Regions from separate parts of the Lysinibacillus sp. TE18511 genome, predicted to be linked through region 2. Evidence: riboswitches for the same ligand, from Rfam matches in the RefSeq annotation. Region 2 holds a riboswitch; the other holds the start of a gene.
The links. A riboswitch is a leader RNA that binds a small molecule or an ion and turns the genes downstream of it on or off. The one in region 2 is predicted to bind thiamine pyrophosphate.

Region 1 (4,459 bases), on a different contig from region 2:
GCTTATTTCACAAATGCTACCAAGCTATAACGATGTTGCCTATGATGTTCGCCTTGAGTCAGACGGCTCGTTTGTTATCACGGATCCAACAAATGAAGCGGCGTTTTTAGATATTGTTGCTGTTAATGAAGCTGGTGAAGAACTTGAAACACAGCTTGAAACAATTTCAGCATCACAAGTTCGAGCAGTCGTACAAGCAGAACCAGGTCTGATTTTCTTCCGTATTGCAGATGAAGAAAAGACTATTTACCAGGCTGGCTTAAGTGTTCCTTATAGTGCTGAATATGAATTACGTCCAGTGAATGATAAGCTAGTAGAAGAATTGACGAAGCAAACAGGCGGCTCCATTTTGAAAGAGCCAAACGAAGTATTCCGTGAGTTTAGTAAAAAAGGTGCGGAACGTCAAAATATTGCAACATGGCTTCTATTAGCAGGTATGCTACTATTCTTCATCGATATTACCATTCGACGCTTTGGATGGAGCTTCCTAACAAGGCCAAGGAAGAAAGAGCAGACTGTAGAAGAAAAAACAATACAGGCAGAAGACACAAACGTTGCCCAGCTATTAAAGGGCATGAAAAAACGACCTTAATAATTTAAAACGATGGTTCGTTGCTTTTTTTAGCAATGAGCTGTCGTTTTTTTTGCTTGTAAAATCATGAAAAGCGAAATTAATCTTGTTATTAATGGGATTTAATGTAATAATTAATAATAGTAATAAAATATTACTATTATTTTTAAATACTATTATATATTTTGGAGGAGTTAACATGACCAATATTATGAATTCTTTTGGTTTTCTAAGTTTTAAGTTAGCGGAGGCTCTAGAGGAAAATCTCGAGACATATATTAGCGAAAAATATCAATTGAAATCCAGAGAAGTTGGAATAATGATTCTTGTAAAAGAAAAAAAACTTAGCCAAATTCAAATAGGGCAGATTTTAAAAATAGATAAAAACAGTGTCCGCTTTTTTATCGATGATCTAGAAGAAAGAAAATATGTTTATAGAGAGAAAAATCAAGAAAATAGAAGAGAGAATCTAATATGCCTTACAGAACAGGGAGAAAATGTGGCAGAAGAATTATTGAAGATCCTTTCAATTTCTGAGAATGATGTTTTAGACGTACTTTTATTGGAAGAACAAGAGCAATTGAAACACATATTGAAAAAAGTATATGAAAATCGTTCGCCAAAATAAAAGGAGGTGGAAGCTATGTCACTATATCCTACGACTGAAAGAGAACCGAAATATTGGATTGGCGTGGTATCTCTTAATCATGTGCAAAAAGGGGTTGAGGGAGGATTCGGCCAGTTGTGCCATGGTAAAGAAAGACCTTTGAAACGAATGAAAAAAGGAGACTGGATTATATATTATTCTCCTAAAAACAGTTTAGATGGTAATGAACCTGTAAGAGCCTTTACCGCAATTGGAAGAATAAAAGACGAGCGAATATACGAGTTCCAAATGACAGAAAATTTTATTCCTTTTAGAAGAGATATAGACTTTTATAAAGATGCAAAGTCTGTTCCAATAAAAAGGATCTTAGATTATTTAGAATTTGTAGAAGATAAATCGAAATATGGTTATAAATTCAGATTTGGTCATTTTGAAATAAGTAAAAAAGACTTTTTATTAATTGCTCATGAAATGGGATTGCCGCTAAAGTATGGGTGAATTTAGTTGAATTAAAACGTTACTTTCTTAATTAATTGCCATTAAGGAAGTAACGTTTTTAAATTGCCATAAATATTATTTAAGCAGAGTGTTAAGGTTAGTTACAAATATAGTCTTACGCAAATTGCTAGCTACGACAAGGCCTAAGATAGCACCAATCGTACTTGATGTTAGAAAGGCTGGCATAAAAAATAATGCTGCCACGGATGTCCCCATTAATAAATGTGCGTAGGGCACTGCAATGAGTGAGGCAATAATTCCTGTCCCGAATATTTCACCGACACCAGCTAGCCACATCTTGCCGCTGTATTTATAGGCAAGAGCTGCACACAAAGCACCAATGACGCTGCCAGGTATAGCTAATAATGAACCTGTGCCTGTTAAAATACGAATAATTGCTGTGATAAAGGCGACCATAACGGTTGGCACTGGTCCAAGAATGATAGCGCCAATAACATTAATGGCATGCTGTACTGGATAGGCACGCGCAATTCCAGTTGGTATTGAAACGAAGGTAGAACCTGCTACGGCAATTGCTACTAATAAGGCCATGATTGTTAATTTTCGGATTGACATAATTTCTACTCCTTTGAAATATGAATTTAATTGTTAATACCAGTAAATTTGAAGTCCCGCCGGTAAAACCGAGAACAGCGCCGCTAAAACTGTGAGTTGAGCCGGTAAAACCGAGAACAGCGCCGCTAAAACCGCGAGATGCGCCGGTAACCAAGAGAACAGCGCCGCTAAAACCGCGAGTTGCGCCGGTAATCAAGAGAATGGCGCCGCTAAAACCGCGAGTTGCGCCGGTAATCAAGAGAATGGCGCCGCTAAAACCGCGAGATGCGCCGGTAACCAAGAGAACATCGCCGCTAAAACCATGAGTCCCACCAGTAACCTTGGAAATAATGTTGCTAGATTGGCGAGCATTCTTAAAGTAAACTTACAAAAAAAGCCGCTTCCTAAAAAACAATAGGAAGCGGCCTTGCATTTACATATTAAAAAGCAAGTGTCGCCACTTCCCTCCGCTAGTGTGAACTAGATCAGGTTCAAAGGGTCCGTATATGATAATATACGTCTCAGCCTTTTAAAGACTCCCCTAGTGGTAATAAAAAAATTTAATTTAATTCTATCTTATTACATAATAATGTAGCATTCTACCAAAAATAGTCAATGATTTTTCTGCCTATTTTGTATCAGGATGCAACAGGTGTGGTGCTTTTTTCATCGTCCAAATAAGGGCAAGGAAGAAGCAAGCCATTAAAATAATAGCTCCGAAAATATAAGGACTGTTCATATTCCAATCGAATAATATACCTGCTAATGCAGGACCAATCATATTACCAAGGCTCATATATGCATTGTTCAGACCAGCCGCAAAGCCTTGTTCCGTCTCAGCAAGCTTCGAAATCAATGTGTTGACAGCTGGGCGAATCAATGTCGTAGCTGTAGAGAAGATTGTCGCTACAACTAAAATAAGCGCAAAGCCAGACACAAACAAAATTAAGAAAATTGATACGGCGGCAATAAATAAATTGACTAACACTACTTTCATTTCGCCGAAGCGATTAAACAGTGGTGTAATCACAAACATTTGTACAACAACACCAAAAGCACCACCTACAACTAAGATAATAGCGATATCAGTAGGTGTGTAATTGAACTTTTCTGTAACAAATAACGATAATGTTGTTTGGAAGTTAGCAATTCCGAATGAGAATACAAGCATGATAACGAGCATTACAAAGTAAGGCATTTGAACTGAACGAACCATTTGCTTTGCAAGGTTGTCTTGCTTCTGCATTTTTTGCGCTGTATTTGGTTTCTTGGAAGGTAATAAAAACAACGATAAAATAGCTGCTAAGATCGCTGCAACTCCAGCAGTATAGAATGGGAAATGTAAACTAACTTTTGATAGGAATCCACCGATACCTGGTCCAATCATAAAGCCTAGAGACATTGATGCACCTAGCATGCCCATTCCTTTACCACGTTCTTCATACGTTGTAACATCTGCCACAAAAGCCATGATAGGTGGGGCAACAAATGCAGAGCCAACGCCACCTAAAAAGCGTGCCAAGAAGAGCATCCACACATCTGTAGAAAGCCCGAAACCAATTTGGGCAAGTCCTGTAACTATAAGACCGAAAATAATGAGATTTTTCCGTCCATATTGATCCGAAAGATTCCCAGCAATTGGAGAAAATACGAATTGAGCCAAGGCGAACGTTGCAATCAACATGCCAAGAATTTGTCCGGCGGCACCAAATAGTTTTAAATACTCAGGCATAACAGGAATAATAATTCCAATACTCCCCATTGCGATAAACATATTAAACATTAAAATATACAAAGCCGCCTTATTGGACTTCTGCTGGGTCATCGAATACCCCCTTCTTTAATCAAATATACTACAGTCTACCACAAGGCTTGTACCTTTGCTATTGACTAGAAGTCTGAAATAAGGGAATTGGCTACTGATCACCCTCACTGCTTTAGCCTTGGAAGGTATTTGTAGTTTCCTGACCGTTCAAAGTCAACTGACTGCCAAGCCTTGAAGCAAACACTGATGGGGGAATAGCGAACTTTTCGGCAAAACTGTCGGGCATTTATTCTCATCTAAACTAGCAAAAAGCTGTTCTCGACGTTAGTAACGTGAGAACAGCTTTAACACTGACTTGCATCGGTAAAAACGCCACGTCCTGTGGCATTACCGAAATGACCGACATCGTGTCGGCCCTCGTGCAGGCCTAAGCACAAAGTCGATTCCTGACGCAATTATGCCG
Region 2 (4,459 bases):
AAAAATCAGTGATAATAGCTACAGACTGTCCTAGTAAGGAAGCAAGTGTATCGATCATTTCGTTTAGTCGACCTCGTGTTAAAGAGACACGTGTTAAAGCATTATAAATACGTTTAGAACGCTCATTTTGAGTAAATAATTTTGCATTTTCGATGGCAATCGAGGACTGATTTGCAAATGCTTGTAGCATTGTTAAATCACTATTCTCAAACTGTGTATCTCCTGAAAAGTTAACAATCGTTAACACGCCTATACATGAATTACTTTTATCAAGAAGCGGAGCACAAACAGCACTTTTCGGGTAAGTAAAATCACCGACTGCTTTTGTATAGTTTTCTTCATACTGTGGAAATAAATCGGCCATGTTTTCAGTTACATCATCGCTAGAGTGGAATCTAAATGCCTTCTTTTGAGAGAATACTTTTCCAGTCATCCCTTCATTTGAGGCAAGGTGAATTTTCTTCAAGTAAGCTAGATCATAACCAATAGCATGCTTAGCAATTAAACGATTTGTTTCTGTATTTAACATAAACAGCACACCTGCATCAGCACCTTTAATCACATGGAGTACTTCACTAATAAGTTTTTCTAACACTTGGTCTATATCGAGTGTTGAGGTTAGGACCTGCGCAGCGTTAACCAAGCTCATTAATTGTTTTTCGGTATTTATCATAAACAGCTCCTCATGTGTATTGCTAAATTTTATTTTACAGTGCCATATAGAAGATAGCGAACTGTTAATTAGCGAAAAATAAAGAATCTGCTGAAAAAAGTAAGCAGATTCTTGTTATTAACCCTATTTATAGATGTTTTTGGAGTGATTAGTCGTTGCTTTCTTTGTAGCGATTACTTTTTTTACAATCGGGATCACGATAGGTGCTAATTTTACGGCGGTTTTAACAACTTTAGATACTTTCATAAAAATAACAGCTCCTTTAACTATTAGTACTACCCGTTAAATACCGAAATGAAACTTATCGGATAACGCGAACGGCTTGAACAATATTCCAAATGACGATTCCTAGAGTGATGAGTAAGTAAATTGCCATTGAAGCAAACCAGATGATAAGAAACGTAGTGCTGTCTGAGTTCGAGTCAAAATTGTTAAATGATAAGGTTGAGAAAACAAAGACGGCAAAGAAGATAATTCCAAACACGAATGGAATTAAATGTGATATAAGTGCTCGGATAGAGTTTTTCTTTACGGAGTCATCTTTTGAAACAAAGTACACTACTAATGGCACAATAACAGGTGCGAACAAAATACTGAGATAACTAAAGGCAGATAAAATTTTTTGGTTCTCCATAGTTGTACCTCCTTTTTATATATTTACGCATGAAAAGCGGCAAAGTTTCAAAAAAATAAGTTGGAAGAGGTTGTAATCATCACCATGTTTTCGTACAATGAGGTTGTTCGAATAATTTAGATGTAACGACCACAAGGGGAGCTGATGATGTCAGCTGAGACTGGGCACGTAATGCCTTGACTCTTTGAACCTGTAAGTTAACGCTTGCGTAGGGATGTGGATAGAAACTGACACTTTTACGATGTGAGGCTCTGTCCTGGCATCGTTTTTCTTTATTCAGCCGAAAGCGTGCCGAATGAAGATGAAAGCTATTGATGTCAGATAGGGACATATCAGCGCATTTCTATTCCTTCTCTTGTATCCTACATCGGAACAAAGGAGAGAATAATATGGACAATAAACGATTATTAATGCTTGTGGAAATTGCGATATTCGCAGCGATTGGCCTTGTGCTCGATCAAGTTTCCTTTAAAGTATGGGCACAAGGTGGCTCTGTTAGCCTAGTGATGGTGCCAATTATTTTAATAGCATTCCGTTGGGGCCTTATTCCAGGGCTAACAACGGGCTTACTAATTGGTGTTATGCAGACAATGTTTGGTGCTACAATTGTACATTGGCTTCAAGGATTACTCGATTATGGTGTTGCCTTCACAGTAGTTGGTTTAGCGGCTGTTGTTCGCCAACCAGTGCTTGAAGCTGCTAAAAATTTAAACAAAACAAAAATGGCGCTTTATATTATTTTAGGAACTGTATTCGCAGGGTTTTTACGTTATGCTGCACATACAACTGCTGGCGCTGTATTTTTCTCAGAGTATGCTGGCGATCAAAATGCATGGATTTATTCAATCATCTATAATGGTACATATATGCTGCCAGCAACGGTTTTAACAGCAATTGTCGGAGTCCTGTTATTTACAGCAGCTCCTCAATTAATGCAACGAAAATCATAATTATTATGCCCTTCACATGAGTGGAGGGTTTTTTAGCCAGTTAGGGATGACATTTGTTGAAAAGTATACAATGTATATAAGTTGATCTTCGTTCCGACTGTACGCCCCTAGGAAAGCGCTCAGTCGGAACGGAAATCAACCACACGTTAAGATGATGAGCCTGTTTTTTAGCACTTTACAATTTATAATGGCATATAATAATTAAAGCGTTTAGCGTTTTTTGTATAAAAAGTTATGTTATATTAATGAATAGATATTAGATGAAAGGGACGTTAAAAATGATCGTAAAAACGCAAGAAGAGATTGAAGCCTTTAAAAAAATCGGCCGTATTTGTGCTGAAATTCGTGAAGCAATGAAGGCAGCTACAAAACCAGGTGTAACAACACTTGAACTAGATGAAATTGCAGGCCGTATGTTTGCTGAGGCAGGAGCAATTTCTGGACCTAAAGGGGAATATGATTTCCCAGGATACACATGTATTAGTGTGAATGAGGAAGTAGCACATGGTATTCCAGGTAAACGTGTGATTGAAGAGGGAGATATCGTAAACATTGATGTATCTGGTTCATTAAATGGCTACTTTGCAGATACGGGCATTTCATTTGTAGTTGGTGAAGGCTATGAAGATAAAGAAAAACTGTGTCGTGTAGCTAAAAGTGCTTTTGATCGTGCAATGACAAAAGTAAAAGCTGGCTCAAAATTAAACCAAATCGGAAAAGCTGTTGAACGTGAAGCATATGCCAATGATTTAACAGTGATTATGAACCTAACAGGTCACGGTTTAGGTCGTTCGTTACACGATGAGCCAAATCATATTTTAAACTATTATGATGCATGGGATTCTACAATTATGAAAGAGGGTATGGTGCTTGCAGTCGAGCCCTTCATCTCAGCTAAAGCGGAGCATATTGTCGAAGCTGGTGATGGCTGGACATTCGTTACGCCAGACAAATCATTAGTTGCCCAAATTGAGCATTCAGTTATCGTTACTAAAGACAAACCAATTATTTTAACTTCACTAGATGAACAATAAAAAAGCAAAAAATCCTGCAAACCAATTTATTTTTGGTAGGCAGGATTTTTTTTAATAAATAATATACCGACAAGTAGCACACCACATAAAAATAAGGCTGCCGTTGTCACAAGTAGCTCATCCAAACCATTATGTAATGCGACCCCAACATAGGACCAGATAAATACACTTGGATACATAATATCAAAATGGTGGAATCGAATATGTAGCGCTATTGCGACTCCGATTGTCAGTAAAATAACTGCCCAAAGTGGATTACTAAGGCCAAAACCGTTCCATTGATAAGATGTTAGCGTAAAGCTTACGTTAGTCATTAGTATAAATGTAACCCATGCCAAGTAAATCGAGAAGGGTATACGACCTGAAGGTGAGTTATCGCTGAGAGGATACGTATTGTACAACAAATATAAATACAGTACTAAAATAAACATACTGGCGATTGTCACGATAAATAGTTCGTGATGCCAAACAACAATTGTTAACGCCTGCATGATACATATGCTACTAAAGAGAACAGTCTGTTTAATAGTTGTCTTTTTAATATTCATGACTAACCAATAACCAAGTAACATGTAAATCACAATCCAAATCACATAGCTAGCATTAAAAGGTGCAAATATTACAGGAAAACGATTTGAGATTTCTAACGAAGATTGACCGTTTATTTTCATGAAATAGGATGTAAAGGTTAGGATAAGTGAGACAATAAAAGTTACTGTCATCAAAATAAATCGAGGCATGTTTTCCTCTCCCTTCGTGTTAAATTGTATAGGGAAAAGACAAATAAGTATAGGACTGTGACATAATAATTTCATTATAACGGAAAATTCCAACAATGTATCGTGTTATTTCGCCAAAATCATCTACAATTTACCATTTGCATAGGCATGCATATATTTCTTTAGTACAATAAGGGTATTCAACTGTAAGGAGTGAAGTTTTAATGACCCAAAATTTAAATAATCTAGATCTATCAATTGAACTAGATAAAAAAATGTATAAAAAGAAATTAAAAGTACTCCAATATGAAATGTTAAATGCTCAACAGTTTTTATTAAACAATAAAATTGGACTAATTTTAGTGTTTGAAGGTATGGATGCTGCTGGAAAAGGTGGCGCTATTAAACGTCTAATTGAGCGTGCTGATCCACGTGGTTATGTCGTACAT

Region 1: it holds a riboswitch for thiamine pyrophosphate, as region 2 does, so the genes downstream of both, thiW (energy coupling factor transporter S component ThiW) here and thiT (energy-coupled thiamine transporter ThiT) in region 2, are expected to answer to the same signal.

What each region holds. Positions count from the first base shown of each region.
Region 1 covers NZ_JBSSFD010000003.1:177,670-182,128, forward strand. The annotation lists gene ACVWXS_RS03605 (VWA domain-containing protein) at 1-592, shown strand, start outside; gene ACVWXS_RS03610 (MarR family winged helix-turn-helix transcriptional regulator) at 771-1,199, shown strand; gene ACVWXS_RS03615 (EVE domain-containing protein) at 1,215-1,676, shown strand; gene thiW (energy coupling factor transporter S component ThiW) at 1,752-2,252, opposite strand; TPP riboswitch at 2,677-2,784, opposite strand; gene ACVWXS_RS03625 (MFS transporter) at 2,860-4,056, opposite strand.
Region 2 covers NZ_JBSSFD010000045.1:6,859-11,317, reverse strand. The annotation lists gene ACVWXS_RS22085 (helix-turn-helix domain-containing protein) at 1-673, opposite strand, end outside; gene ACVWXS_RS22080 (hypothetical protein) at 975-1,307, opposite strand; TPP riboswitch at 1,432-1,539, shown strand; gene thiT (energy-coupled thiamine transporter ThiT) at 1,697-2,257, shown strand; gene map (type I methionyl aminopeptidase) at 2,536-3,291, shown strand; gene ACVWXS_RS22065 (hypothetical protein) at 3,318-4,031, opposite strand; gene ACVWXS_RS22060 (polyphosphate kinase 2 family protein) at 4,235-4,459, shown strand, end outside.